2 regions of the Kitasatospora sp. NPDC001527 genome follow, and region 2 is predicted to be linked to the other one. Evidence: riboswitches for the same ligand, from Rfam matches in the RefSeq annotation. Region 2 holds a riboswitch; the other holds the start of a gene.
The links. Region 2 has a riboswitch for glycine ahead of gcvT (glycine cleavage system aminomethyltransferase GcvT). Riboswitches for the same ligand answer to the same signal wherever they lie in the genome.
Positions count from the first base shown of each region.

Region 1 (7,457 bases), on a different contig from region 2:
CGCGGGGTGGTCTCGACGGCCTCCTACGAGGCCCGGCGGTTCGGGGTGCACTCGGCGATGCCGATGGCGCAGGCGCGCCGGCTCTGTCCGAACGCGGCCTTCCTGGCCGGCCGCTTCGAGTCGTACCGGCAGGTGAGCGAGCTGGTGATGGCGCTGTTGCGGGAGCTGTCGCCGCTGGTGCAGCCGCTGAGCCTGGACGAGGCCTTCGTCGACCTGGAGGCCGGCCCCTACGGTCCGGTGCTGGCCGAGGCCGAGCACGGCACGGGGGAGCGGCTGGTGCTGGCCCTGGCGGAGGACCTCCGGGCGGACATCGAGCGGCGCACCGGGCTGACCGCCTCGGTCGGACTGGCCGGGTCCAAGCTGATGGCCAAGATCGCCTCCGAGCAGGCGAAGCCGGACGGGCTGGTGCTGATCGAGCCGGGGCAGGAGCGGGCGGTGCTCGGGCCGATGCCGGTGCGGGCGCTGCCGGGGGTCGGGCCGGCCACCGAGCAGGTGCTGCGCCGGGCGGGGCTGAACACGGTGGCCGAGCTCGCGGAGGCGGGCGAGGCGGAGCTGGTGCAGCTGCTGGGCAAGGCGCACGGGGCGGGCGTGTTCCAGATGTCGACCGGACTGGACGACCGGCCGGTGGTGGCGGACCAGGACGCCAAGTCGGTCTCGGTGGAGGACACCTTCGAGGTGGACCTGGCGGACCGGGACCGGGTGCTGCGGGAGGTGGAGACGCTCGCGCTGCGCTGCGTGCGGCGGCTGCGCGGTGCCGGGCGCTCGGGGCGGACGGTGGTGCTGAAGGTGCGGCGCTTCGACTTCTCGACGCTGACCCGCTCGGAGACGCTGCGCGGTCCGACGGACGACGAGACGGTGATCGTCGAGACGGCCCGGCGGCTGGCCGCGCAGGTGGACATCACCGGCGGGGTGCGGTTGCTGGGCGTCGGGGTGGCGCAGCTGGCCGACTACACCCAGGAGGACCTGTTCGCGCAGGCGGTCCGGGAGGAGGCGCAGGCCGCGGCCGAGGCGGTCGGCGCCGAGGAGGAGCCGGAGGCGGCCGGGGAGGAGGCCGTGGTGGTGCGGCGCTGGCTGCCCGGGCAGGACGTGCGCCACGCGGAGCTGGGGCCGGGGTGGGTGCAGGGCAGCGGGGTGGGGCGGGTGACGGTGCGCTTCGAGACGCCGTGGAGCGGGCCGGGGCGGGTGCGGACCTTCGCGATCGAGGATCCGGAGCTGGAGCCGGCCAGGCCGCTGCCGCTGCGCGAGGGGTGGCCCACGGGGGAGGACGAGGAGTAGGCGGGGACGCGAAGCGGCCCCACCCGGCGGGGAGCCGGGTGGGGCCGCGTGCGGTTCCGGGCCTCGGACGGTCGCGATGCCCTCGGTGACCGTCCGGGTCCGGTCCCCGCGCCCTGTCCCTGGGCGCGGGTCGGACGCCTCGTCAGGCGTCGGTCTTCACCGGCTTGCGGCCGGAGGTCTGGTCCGCGGTCCGGTTGCCGGTGGTCACGCTGGTGACCGGCTTGACGGTGCGGATGAGGAACGGGACGGCGCCGGCCACGACGCAGACCACGGCGGCGGCCCAGAACGCGTGCTCGTAGGCGTCCAGGGTGGGCAGCGAGACCGGGATCGGCAGCTTCATGGTGTCGCCGGTGAGGATGGCGGCCATGACGGCGGTGCCGATCGCGCCGCCGACGGTGCGCAGCACGGCGTTCATGCCGTTGGCGATGCCGCTCTGCTCGGCCGGGACGGCGCCGTTGATGTAGGCGGGCATCGCCGAGAAGGCGAGGCCGATGCCGAGGCCGAAGATCGCCGAGGCGAGGTAGATGTCGCCCTCGTGGCTGTGCCGCAGGGCCAGGTAGCCCATCGAGACGGCGCCGAGGACACCGCCGAGGACCAGCGGCAGGCGCGGGCCGCGGCGGGCGATCAGCAGGGCGCCGACCGGGGCGGCGACCATCGAGCCCAGGGCGGAGGGCAGCAGCATCACGCCGGCGTGCAGCACGGTGGCGGTGAAGCCGTAGTGGGCGAGCTTCTCCGGGGTCTGGGCGAAGTTGCTGATGACCATGAACGAGCCGTACATGCCGAAGCCGATCAGCAGGCCGGCCAGGTTGGTGAAGGCGACGGCCGGACGGGACATCATCGTCATGTCGACCAGCGGGTGCGCGACCTTGACCTCGATGACGCCCCAGATCAGGGCGACCACGGCGGCGACGGCGAACAGGCCGAGCGTCTTGGTGGAGGTCCAGCCCCAGTGGTTGCCCTGGCTGACCGCGACCAGCAGGGCGGAGAGCCAGCCGGCGAGGGTGATCGCGCCGAGCGGGTCGGCGCCGCCGTCCTTGTCGGTGACCGGGTCGGTGGGCACCCGCAGGGCGACCAGGGCGACCGCGATCAGGCCGAAGACCAGGCCCATCCAGAAGATGGACTTGTAGCTCCAGTGCTCCAGCAGCAGGCCGGTGGCGACCAGGCCGAGGCCGCTGCCGACGCCCATGGAGGCGCTGATGGCGGCGACGCCGCCGGTCACCTTCTGCTTGGGCAACTCGTCGCGGACGATGCTGATGGCGAGCGGCAGCACGCCACCGCCGGCGCCCTGGAGCACGCGGGCGACGACCAGCCAGGTGAAGGAGTGGGTGGAGACCGCGAGGGCGGAGCCCGCGACGAGGCCGCCGAGCGAGATGAGCAGCATCGGCTTGCGGCCGCGCAGGTCGCCGAAGCGGCCCAGCAGGGGGGTCAGCACGGCGGCGGACAGCAGGTTGGCCGTCATCAGCCAGGTGATGCTGGAGCCGGAGACGTTCAGTTCCCTGGCGAGCGAGGGCAGGATCGGGACGACCGCGGTCTGCACCACGCTGAACGACAGCATCGCCAGGATGAGGGCCGGCAGGACCCGGGCGCTGCTCTGCTTCTCGGCCGCGGTGGTGGGCTGTGGTGCCTCACTCACGGTTGCTTCCTCCCGTACATAGTGAATGAACTGAAGTAACCATGCAGGGAGATACTTCAGAGTGTCAAATATTCATTGGTTAAGCCTTGGCAAAGACGAAGGACCCCGGCCGGAGAGCGGCCGGGGTCCTTCGTGGGGGCGGGTGGGGTCAGGCGAGCGGCCGGGCCGGTACCGGGCGGGCGGGCGGCGCGGCGGGCGGAGGCGAGGCCGGGGCGGCCGGGGAGGTCCTGGTGGTCGTGGCGTTGTCGTGGACCTCGACCTGCTCGCGCCGCAGCTCCTCGCGGATCACCTCCTCGGTGGTGTACCGCTCGACCACCAGGCGGACCCGTTCGACCGGCGCCAGGTACTTGCGGACCACCGGGCGCTCCTCGCGCAGGGTGACCTCCTCCACGGCCTCGGCGATCTCCTTCTCGTCCAGCAGGGCCCGCTCGGCCTCGCCGACCGGCACCCGCTCGACCCGGACCCGCTCGCGGACCACCGGGACCCGGCGCTCCACCTGCTCGCTGGTCACGTACTTGCGCAGCCTGGCGGTGCCGACCACGTGCCACTCGGTGGTGATGTCCAGGCGCTCCTCGCGGCTGGTGATCTCCACCCGGCCGACCGGGGAGGCGGCGGCCGGGTCGGTCTCCGGCCGGGTGGCGCGCGGCGGCGACGGCGGCTGCGGTTCGACGGCAGGCTGCGGCGCGGCGGGTGCCGCGCCGACGGGTGCGGGCGCGGGCGTGGGGGCGGTCGCCGGGGCCGGGCCGGCGGGTGCGGAGGTGGTCGGGGCGGGGGTGACGGGGGTTCGCACGGGGGTCTCCGGGGTGGGGTCTGCCGGTTTGCCGAGGTCGGCCGACCGGTGGAAGGTGAGCTGCTTGGCCGGGCGCGCCGCGTTGGTGCCGTGGGCGGAGCCCGTCCCGTTGGTGGTGGCCGTCCCGTTCGGGGCGGGTGGAGCCGCGGCGGCGGTGCCGGAGTCCGTGGTCCTGCCCGCGGCGGTGCCCGCGGTGGTGCCGAAGTCGAGGTCGGCCGGCTCCGTCCCCGAGTCCTCGCCGGCCGCCGACGGCCGCCCGTCCGCCGGGGTGTCCAGCCCGTAGTAGCGGTAGAGCTGGAGTTCCTGGGCGGGCGACAGGTGCTGGCCGACGCCGAAGTCCGGTGACTCCTTCACCAGGGACTTGTCGTACGGCACCCGCAGCTCGTCGCCGGAGAACTCGCTCGTGGTCAGCGGGACGAACGCGTCGCGGCCGAAGATGCCGGTCCGGACGGCGGCCCACTCGGGCCGGCCGGTGGCGTCGTCGAGGTACACCTCGTCGATGGTGCCGATCTTGTCCCCGTTGCGGTCGACCGCTTTGTGGCCGATGAGGTCCCGGGGGTCGATGTCGGTCTGCACTCTTTTCCTCCAGTGCGCGGTGAGCTCGCGGAACGCCCGCAGGACAGCGGCACTTCACACCAAAAGCCATGAACCGGACGCGCGCGAGCGGGGTGCGTCCGGACGGGCCGGGGGCTGCGCCGACCGGGTCACCGGCGCGGTCAGCGGCAAAGTCGTCGAAGGACCTGACGCACCCGTGATGGCGGTGCCTCCCGCTGGTACCCTGGGCGCGACCGCCGAGCCCGCTCGGGAGAGTCCCCGACAGCGGGAAACCACTGGTCGGGGCGCCGAAGGAGCAACTCCTCCCCGGAATCTCTCAGGCATCCGTACCGTGCGGGATAGGTCACTCTGGAAAGCAGGGCAGGATCGCGGGCGAGGGAGCCGGCGGACCCCACCCTCACCGACGGTGCAAGCCGGCGGGGCGTCCCACGGCGCTCCGTGCGGGCGAAGCTCTCAGGTCCCGATGACAGAGGGGGAGGCCTGTCGGGTTCGTCCGACCGGGCCGCGCCGCTGTTGTCCGCAGCGGGTGTGGCGCCCGGCGTACGCACCCCCGCCGGTCCGTGACCAGGAGGCCTCGACCACCATGAACGCCCAGCCGAACTCGGGACGCCCCACCACCCCCGCGACCCTCACCGAGCTCGAACAGGCCAGCCCCTTCGAGAACCGCCACATCGGCCCCGACGCCGCCGCGCAGGAGAAGATGCTGGCCCAGGTCGGCTACGGCTCGCTGGACGAGCTGGCCACCGCCGCCGTCCCCGAGGCGATCCGCTCGATCACGGCCCTCGACCTGCCCGCCGGGCGCAGCGAGGCCGAGGTCCTCGCCGAGCTGCGCGAGCTGGCCGGCCGCAACACCGTGCTCACGTCGATGATCGGCCTGGGCTACTACGGCACCTTCACCCCGCCGGTGATCCTGCGCAACGTCATGGAGAACCCGGCCTGGTACACCGCGTACACCCCGTACCAGCCGGAGATCTCGCAGGGTCGCCTGGAGGCGCTGCTCAACTTCCAGACCCTGGTCTCCGACCTGACCGGCCTGCCCACCTCCGGCTCCTCGCTGCTGGACGAGGGCACCGCGGCCGCCGAGGCGATGGCCCTGGCCCGCCGCGTGACCAAGGTCAAGGGCGGCGTCTTCCTGGTCGACGCCGAGACCCTGCCGCAGACCGTCGCGGTGATCAACACCCGGGCCGTGCCCACCGGCGTCGAGGTGGTCGTCGCCGACCTGTCCGAGGGCATCCCGGCCGAGATCGTCGAGCGCGGCGTGTTCGGCGTGCTGCTCCAGTACCCCGGCGCCACCGGCGTGGTCCGCGACCTCACCCCGGTGATCGAGCAGGCCCACGGCCTGGGCGCGATCGTCGCCGTCGCCGCCGACCTGCTCGCCCTCACCCTGCTGAAGTCCCCGGGCGAGCTCGGCGCCGACATCGCCTGCGGCACCTCCCAGCGCTTCGGCGTGCCGATGGGCTTCGGTGGCCCGCACGCCGGCTACCTGGCCGTGCGCGCCGAGTACGCGCGCTCGCTGCCCGGGCGTCTGGTCGGCGTCTCCGTCGACGCCGACGGCAACCGCGCCTACCGCCTGGCCCTGCAGACCCGCGAGCAGCACATCCGCCGCGAGAAGGCCACCAGCAACATCTGCACCGCCCAGGTGCTGCTCGCCGTGATGGCCTCGATGTACGCCGTCTACCACGGCCCGGACGGCCTGGCCGACATCGCCCGCCGCACCCACCGCTACGCCGCCGCCCTCGCCGAGGGCCTGCGGGCCGGCGGCGTCGAGCTGCTGCACGGCGAGTTCTTCGACACCGTCACCGCGGTCGTCCCGGGCCGCGCCGCCGAGATCGCCGCCGCCGCCCGCGCCCAGGGCATCAACGTCTTCCAGGACGGCGCGGACCGGATCTCGGTCTCCACCGACGAGACCACCACCCGCGAGCACCTGGCGGGCGTCTGGGCCGCGTTCGGCGTCGAGGGCGTCGAGGTGGCGGAGAGCGCCGACGCGCTGCCCGCCGCGCTGCTGCGCGAGGACGAGTACCTGACCCACCCGGTCTTCCACAGCCACCGCTCGGAGACCGCCATGCTGCGCTACCTGCGCCGCCTGTCGGACCGGGACTACGCGCTGGACCGCGGCATGATCCCGCTGGGCTCCTGCACCATGAAGCTCAACGCGACCACCGAGATGGAGTCGGTGACCTGGCCGGAGTTCGGCCAGCTGCACCCCTTCGCGCCGGTCGACCAGGCCGAGGGCTTCCTGACCCTGATCCGCGGGCTGGAGCGCCAGCTGGTCGAGGTGACCGGCTACGACGCCGTGTCCATCCAGCCGAACGCCGGTTCCCAGGGCGAGCTGGCCGGCCTGCTGGCCGTCCGCGCCTACCACCACGCCAACGGCGACACCCAGCGCGACGTCTGCCTCATCCCGTCCTCCGCGCACGGCACCAACGCCGCCTCCGCGGTGATGGCGGGCATGCGCGTGGTCGTGGTCAAGACCCTGGTCGACGGCGACGTCGACGTCGCGGACCTCAAGGCCAAGATCGAGCAGCACCGCGACAACCTCGCCGTGCTGATGGTCACCTACCCGTCCACCCACGGCGTGTACGAGACCCAGATCACCGAGATCTGCGGCCTGGTGCACGAGGCCGGCGGCCAGGTGTACGTCGACGGCGCCAACCTGAACGCGCTGGTCGGCCTGGCCAAGCCGGGCAAGTTCGGCGCGGACGTCTCGCACCTGAACCTGCACAAGACCTTCTGCATCCCGCACGGCGGCGGCGGCCCGGGCGTCGGCCCGGTGGCGGTGCGCGCGCACCTCGCGCCGTACCTGCCGAACCACCCGCTGCAGGAGGAGGCCGGCCCGGCCACCGGCGTCGGCCCGATCTCGGCCGCCCCGTGGGGCTCGGCGGGCATCCTGCCGATCTCCTGGTCGTACGTCCGGCTGATGGGCGGCGAGGGCCTCAAGCGCGCCACCCAGGTCGCGGTGCTGAACGCCAACTACATCGCCAAGCGGCTCGCGGCGCACTTCCCGGTGCTCTACACCGGCCCCGGCGGTCTGGTGGCGCACGAGTGCATCATCGACCTGCGCCCGCTCACCAAGGAGACCGGCGTGAGCGTGGACGACATCGCCAAGCGCCTGATCGACTACGGCTTCCACGCGCCGACGATGTCCTTCCCGGTGGCCGGCACGCTGATGATCGAGCCGACCGAGTCCGAGGACCTGTACGAGAT
Region 1 is NZ_JBEPAM010000026.1:10,540-17,996, forward strand. Features, by position in the region: gene ABT238_RS22675 (DNA polymerase IV) at 1-1,275, shown strand, start outside; gene ABT238_RS22680 (MFS transporter) at 1,418-2,908, opposite strand; gene ABT238_RS22685 (PRC and DUF2382 domain-containing protein) at 3,057-4,274, opposite strand; glycine riboswitch at 4,491-4,595, shown strand; gene gcvP (aminomethyl-transferring glycine dehydrogenase) at 4,837-7,457, shown strand, end outside.
Region 1: linked by a shared signal. The riboswitch ahead of gcvP (aminomethyl-transferring glycine dehydrogenase) and the one ahead of gcvT (glycine cleavage system aminomethyltransferase GcvT) in region 2 are both predicted to bind glycine.

Region 2 (7,457 bases):
GTCGTCCACGTGGTACGGCACCACGTTGTAGAGCTTGCCGGAGAAGTTGATCTTCATGCCGTGGGTCAGGTGACCGCCGTGGGCCAGGCTCAGGCCCAGGATGGTGTCGCCCGGCTTGATCAGCGCGAACATCGCGGCGGCGTTGGCCTGCGCGCCGGAGTGCGGCTGGACGTTGGCGTGCTCGGCGCCGAACAGGGCCTTGATCCGGTCGATGGCGATCTGCTCGACCACGTCGACGTGCTCGCAGCCGCCGTAGTAGCGGCGGCCGGGGTAGCCCTCGGCGTACTTGTTGGTCAGCACCGAGCCCTGGGCCTCCATGACCGCCACCGGGGCGAAGTTCTCGGAGGCGATCATCTCCAGGGTGGTCTGCTGGCGGTGCAGCTCGGCGTCGACCGCGGCGGCGATCTCCGGGTCGAGGGCGTGCAGGGACTGGTTCAGAACCGTCATGGTGGAGTCTTCCCGGGAGGAGAGTCAGGAGGGGCCGCGCCCCGCGCGTCGCCGGAAGGGTGGCGGCGGGCGACGGGTGGGACGGCGCGGGGCGGCCGCGGTGCGGCGGCCGCCCCGGCGGTGGCTCAGGCCGAGGGGTTGGTGAGCGCGGTGTACTCGTCGGCGGTCAGCACGGCGCCGGTCGCCTCGACGCGGACCTTGAACAGCCAGCCACCCTCGAACGGCTCGCTGTTGACCAGGCCGTTGTCGTTCTTGACGTCCTCGTTGACCTCGGTGACCTCACCGGTCACCGGCGAGAACAGGTCGCTGACCGACTTGGTCGACTCCAGCTCGCCACAGGTCTCGCCGGCCGTCACGGTGGAGCCGACCTCGGGGAGCTCCACGTAGACGATGTCACCGAGGGCGTCGGCGGCGTGCTGGGTGATGCCGATCGTGGACACACCGTCGGCGTCGGCGGCGGTCAGCCACTCGTGCTCCTCGGTGTACTGCAGGTGCTGGGGGTTGCTCATGGCGTCATTCTCCAGGATGGGAAGCGGGTACGACGAAGCGGCCCGGCGCGCGGACGTTCCTCGCGGGGAAACAGGTGGGGGGAGGGTCAGCGGGCGCGCTTGTAGAACGGCAGCGCCACGACCTGGACCGGCTCGTGCTTGCCGCGCACGTCCACCGCGACGGTGGTGCCCGGGGTGGCGTGGGCCGCGTCCACGTAGGCCATCGCGATCGGCTTCTCCAGGGTGGGGGAGGGCGAGCCGGAGGTGATCCGGCCGATCGGCTCACCGTCGGTGGAGACCACGGTGTACTCGGCGCGCGGCACGCGCTTGCCCTCGGAGACCAGGCCGACCAGCACCCGCGGCGGGTTGGCCTCGGCCTCGGCGGCGGCCCGCTCCAGGGCCTTGCGGCCGACGAAGGCGCCGTCGTTGGTGGTCTTGTCGAAGCGGACGACCCGGCCGAGGCCCGCGTCGAACGGGGTCAGGTCGGTGGACAGCTCGTGGCCGTACAGCGGCATGCCGGCCTCCAGGCGCAGCGTGTCGCGGCAGGACAGGCCGCAGGGGATGAGGCCGCGGTCGGCGCCGGCCTCGGTGAGCGCCTGCCAGATCTGCTCGGCGTCGCCCGGGTTGCAGAAGATCTCGAAGCCGTCCTCGCCGGTGTAGCCGGTGCGGGCGAGCAGCACGTCGCGGCCGGCCACCTGGGCCGGGAGGATCGCGTAGTACTTCAGGCCGGGCAGGTCGGCCTCGGTGGTGCCGGCCAGGATCTCGGTGGACTCCGGGCCCTGGACGGCGATCAGCGCGTAGGCGTCGCGGTCGTCGGAGACGACGGCGTTGTAGCCCTTGGCGCGGGCGATCAGCTCGTCCAGCACCAGCTGGGCGTTGGAGGCGTTGGCGACGACCAGGAAGGCGTCCTCGCGCAGGCGGTAGACGATCAGGTCGTCCAGGATGCCGCCGTCCTCGGCGCAGATCATGGTGTAGCGGGCGCGCAGCACGCCGAGCGCGGAGACGAAGCCGACCAGGGCGTGGTCCAGCATCTCGCCGGCCTGCGGGCCGGCGACGGTGATCTCGCCCATGTGGGAGAGGTCGAACAGACCCGCCTTGGTGCGGACGGCGAGGTGCTCCTCGCGCTCGCTGCCGTAGCGCAGCGGCATGTCCCAGCCGGCGAAGTCGGTCATGGTGGCGCCGAGGGCGCGGTGCAGCGCGTCGAGCGCGGTGAGGCGGAGGGACGACATGGCCAGGAACTCCTCGGTCGGGGCACTCAGGGGTGCGCGCGCCGGGACCGGCCCTGCTCGGGGCGGCGGACCCTGCACGCGGGCATGCGGCGGCTGGGTCTCCCCATCTGTCGTCGAACCTGAGAGCTTCACCGTCCACTGCCCTGTAGGAACAGCATGGCGGCTTGCACCGTGGGTGGGCGGACGGCAGGGCCGTGCACCGCTTTCCAGATGTGCCTAACCCGTGCGGTAGGGGTGCCTGAGAGATTCCGGGGAGGACTTGCTCCTTCGGCGCCGGCTGTGCCGCCTGACGGTGGCACTCCGGACTCTCCCGCGCGGGTTCGAGCGGCCGGTATGGAGTTGGAGGGGCCTGGGTGGATGCCACCGCAGACGCGCACATCATGGCACGTCCACGGGAATGAGGGGAGAGGGGCCTCCGTCACGTTCGGTCCGCCGGGCCGGGAGGGGGCGCCGAAACGCTAGGCTGCGGGCATCGGCGAGCAGAGGGCGGTACGGCGGCGCATGGGGTACCCGGTGGAGCAGCAGGGGTGGGGCGGGGCGGACGCGGCGCCGCCGGGCGGCGGGTGGCCGGCCAACGAGCTGGAGCAGGTGCTCGCCGCCGCGCTCGGCGACCCGGGCGCGACCCCCCGGGTGATCGAGGTGCTGGCGCGCAGCCAGGTGTGGATCCCGCTGCCGTCCGGCGGCGACCCGCAGGGGCAGTCGCTGGACATTCCGACGATCGAACTGGCCGGCGACCCCTATGTCCCGGTGTTCTCCTCGCAGGAGGTGTTCCTCCAGCAGGCGCCGGGGATGCCGTTCGCGGTCGCGCCGGTGTGGGAGTTCGCCCGCGGTCTGCCGCTGGGCGTGGGCATCGCGGTCAACCCGGAGGCGGCGGTGGGCATCCCGGTGCCGCCGGAGGGCGTGGCCGAGCTGCGCCGCGGGCCGCGCGAGGACCGCTGGGACACCGCCCCGGACGCGCCGGACGCTCCCGGCGGCGGCCGGGTGGCGCTGCGCGAGCCGGTGCCGGGGGAGGACCCGGAGGCGTTCCTGGCCGCCTGCCGCGGAGAACTCGCCGCCCTGCCCGGGGTGCTGAGCGCGCGGCGGGCGCTGGCGAGCGTCGAGGGCGAGCCGACCGTGATGCTCGTGGGCGTCCAGCTGGACCCGCGGGCCCCGGCCGACCCGGGCGCGGTGAACGAGGCGCTCGGGCGAGCGCTGGGAACCGCGCCGCTGCCCGGAGGCGTCCACCTCGTACTGCTCGACCTCGCGGACGATCCGGTGGTCGACTGGTTGGTGAACCGGGTCGCGCCCTTCTACGTACGGGGCTGACCCGGCCTCCGGCCGTCCGTCCGGCATCCGCCGGACAGGGTGCGGGCGGGACGGCGGTACGGGCCCTGGCACGTCGGCGTGGCGGCGGTCGGCGGCCTCCCCATAGGGTGCGTGCTGACGGCCGCCGGGCCGCCGGTGACGGACGAGGATCGAAGAAGCGCAGCGAGGTGGGCGCATGAGTGCGGGATCGGTAGCTGGCGGTGCACCGGGGCCCTGGGGCCAGGCGCCCACCGGACGCCCGGATCCGGGCGCGCTGGAGCGCGCGCTGCGCGAGGTGGCGCCGGAGCGCTACGAGGCCTACGAGACGATGCTGCACGCGCTCGCCGAGGGCCGGGTCTGGATGCTGCTCTGGCACGGCACGCCGGGCAGTCCGGACGCCCAGTACGGGAACATGGAGATCAGCGGCCACGGGTACGCGCCGGCGGTCACCTCGCCCGAGCAGCTGGCGGCGTCCGGCTGGGCGCGGGCGCACGAGGTGATCTCCGGCCGGGAGATCGCGGCCTCGCTGTACCGGACCCGGTGGGGGCTCTGGCTGAACCCGCACGCACCGGGCGGCGGGGTGGGCGTGCCCTGGGCGGACCTGCGGCGGGTCGCCGCGGGCCTGGACCGGCTGCCGGCCGGTCCGTTGAAGCTGAGCGAGCCGCAGGTGCCGGCCCAGCAGTTCTTCGCGCTGCTGGAGCGCCAGGCGGTCGAGGTGCGCGCGGTGAAGGCGCTGCGCCGGGCCTGGGTGCGGCCGTCGGTGGGCGAGCCGTACCTGGCCATCGGTCTTGACCTGTACGAGAGTTCGCCGCCCACGGTGGAGGCGGTGCGGGCGCTGATGCAGCGGGCGATCGCGGTGGCGCCGGAGGGGCTCGCGGTCTCGACGGTGGCGATGGCGGACGAGTACGACCCGGTGGCGCTGTGGATGCGGGCCAACGCGCGCCCGTTCTACGACCGGGAGGCGGGCGGCCACGGCCGGCCGTCGACGGGGCCCTACCCGCCGGTGCCCCCGCCGCCGTACGCCTCGCAGCAGGGTCCGGCCCAGGGGCCGGGTTACGGCTACGGCACGCATCCGCCGGCGCAGGGCTGGCCGGGGCAGCAGCCGCCGCCGCAGCAGCCGTGGCCCGGCTACCCCGGGCGCTGACCCGGACGGAAATCGTCGTACAACATCAAAGTCCGATCACCGGAACCGGCTTGACTCCATGTCAGGCCGGTTCCGGCGTCTTTCCGGACGTTCTCCCCGGAGTGGGTGGCAGACATCTTGACATGGCTGTTACAGCTGTGTGAAGAGGGATATGCCGAAGATCCGGGAGGTGCATGCGCACAGATCACAGTTGGGCATCTGTCGGTTGGCAGGGCTGGCGCAAGCCAGTTCGGATGGCAGAGAGTTCTGCAACAGCCCACCGCGCGTGGTTGGCGCCCCACAAAGGCGAACGCGCTGGCGGACCGCATGATCCACGTGACGCCCATCCCGCGTGGCAGCAGTACTGAGCACGTCGTACCGCTGGGAAGCACCCCCGCACCCTGTACCTCCGCACGTCCGCACCCAAGCACGTCCGCACCAGCCGAGCCGCCGATCCCGGCGTCCGGCACCCGTGGGCCGGCCACCGTCGGCGAGGGGACCGAACTGACCATGACCGCACCCATCAAGACCGCCGGCAGCGCACCGGAGGCAGACGCCGCCGCGAGCCCGGCCAAGAAGATCGAGGGCCGCTCGCTCGGCCGGATCGCCTGGACCCGCTTCAAGCGGGACAAGGCCGCCGTCGCCGGCGGCGTCGTGGTGATCCTGCTGATCCTGCTCGCCGTGCTGGCCAAGCCGATCGAATCGGTTTTCGGCCTCGACCCCGACGCCCTCCACCAGGACCTGCTGGACGCCGACCTCGGCGGCCTGCCCCTGGGCGACTGGGGCGGCATGAGCTGGGACCACCCGCTCGGCGTCGACCCTCTGCAGGGCCGTGACCTGCTCACCCGCGTGATCGAGGGCTCCTGGGTCTCCCTGCTGGTCGCCTTCGGCGCGACCGTGCTGTCCAACACCATCGGCACCGTGCTCGGCATCATGGCCGGCTACTACGGCGGCTGGGTGGACACCGTGATCAGCCGGGTGATGGACGTCTTCCTCGCCTTCCCGCTGCTGCTCTTCGCCATCGCGATCTCCACGTCGCTGCAGGGCGGCGCGTTCGGCCTGCACGGCCTGCCGCTGCACATCATGGTGCTGATCTTCGTGATCGGCTTCTTCAACTGGCCCTACATCGGCCGGATCGTGCGCGGACAGACCCTCTCGCTGCGCGAGCGCGAGTTCGTCTACGCGGCCCGCAGCCTGGGCGCCCGGGGGCCGTTCATCCTGTTCAGGGAACTGCTGCCCAACCTGGTCGGTCCGATCCTGGTCTACTCGACCCTGCTGATCCCGACCAACATCCTCTTCGAGGCCGGGCTGAGCTTCCTCGGCGTCGGCATCCAGCCCCCGCAGGCCTCCTGGGGCGGCATGCTCCAGGACGCGATCCGGTACTACCAGGTGGACCCCCAGTACATGGTGGTCCCCGGTCTGGCGATCTTCCTCACCGTGCTCGCCTTCAACCTGCTCGGCGACGGGCTGCGTGACGCCCTCGATCCCAAGAGCAACTGACAAAGCGTCAGGATCCCTCGTACAGCCACAACTTCCTCAAGGGGTTGATCTCACCCATGCGTAGGTCCCGTACCGTCGCGCTGACCGCCATGGCCGCTTCCGCGGTCCTGGTCGTCACCGGCTGCTCGTCGAGCACGAAGAGCGACGACGCCAAGTCCACCGCCACCGGCACCGAGGCCGCCGGCGGCTCCGGGGCCAACGCGGCCACCAAGAACATCGTCAACGCCTCGGACAAGAAGGGCGGGACGGTCACCTTCGAGATGAAGGGCGCCCCGGACTCGCTCGACCCGGGCAACACGTACTACGCCTACATCTACAACTTCTCGCGCCTGTACGGCCGTCCGCTCACCACCTTCCAGCCGGGCGCCGGCGAGGCGGGCAACAAGCTCGTCCCGGACCTCGCCGAGTCGCTCGGCCAGGTCAGCCCGGACGGCCTGACCTGGACGTACAAGCTGCGCAAGGGCCTGAAGTACGACGACGGCACCCCGATCACCTCGAAGGACGTCAAGTACGCCGTCGAGCGCTCCAACTTCGCGCCGGAGGTCAACTCCAACGGCCCGACGTACTTCAAGGAGCTGCTGGTCGACAACCCGGACGCGCCGTACGCGGGTCCGTACAAGGACAAGACCGGCGACCTGAAGTCGATCGAGACGCCCGACGACACCACGATCGTCTTCCACCTGAAGCACGCCTTCGCCGACTTCGACTACCTGGTCAGCGCCCCGCAGACGGCTCCGGTCCCGCAGGCCAAGGACACCGGCTCCGAGTACGTCAAGAAGATCGTCTCCTCCGGCTCCTTCAAGTTCGAGTCCTACGAGGACGGCAAGCAGGCCGTCCTGGTCCCGAACACTAACTGGGACCCGGCCACCGACCCGATCCGCAAGCAGCTGCCGGACAAGATCGTGCTGCGGATGAACATCGACCAGGCCACCATCGACAAGGACCTGCTGGCCGGCAACGCCCAGGTCGACCTGGTGGGCGGCGGTGTCGACCCGCAGACCCAGGCGCAGATCCTGCAGAACCCGAAGCTGAAGGCCAACACCGACAACGCCTACGGCGGCCGCAAGGTCTACATGGCGATCAACACCCAGGTCGCGCCGTTCGACAACATCGAGTGCCGCAAGGCCGTCCAGTTCGCGGTCGACAAGGTCTCGGTGCAGACCGCGCTCGGCGGTCCGATCCGCGGCCAGGTCGCCAACACCATGCTCCCGCCGGACATCCCGGGCCACCAGGACTTCAACGTCTGGGAGACCAAGGACAACAAGGGTGACGAGGCCAAGGCCAAGGAAGCCCTGAAGGCCTGCGGCAAGGACAGCATCACCACCGTGCTCTCCGCCCGCACCGAGCGCGCCACCGAGGTCGCCGCCGCCACCTCGATCCAGGCCG
Region 2 is NZ_JBEPAM010000047.1:41,198-48,654, reverse strand. Features, by position in the region: gene glyA (serine hydroxymethyltransferase) at 1-447, opposite strand, end outside; gene gcvH (glycine cleavage system protein GcvH) at 573-956, opposite strand; gene gcvT (glycine cleavage system aminomethyltransferase GcvT) at 1,043-2,164, opposite strand; glycine riboswitch at 2,381-2,487, opposite strand; gene ABT238_RS31150 (enhanced serine sensitivity protein SseB) at 2,666-3,469, shown strand; gene ABT238_RS31145 (enhanced serine sensitivity protein SseB) at 3,645-4,592, shown strand; gene ABT238_RS31140 (ABC transporter permease) at 5,082-6,071, shown strand; gene ABT238_RS31135 (ABC transporter substrate-binding protein) at 6,128-7,457, shown strand, end outside.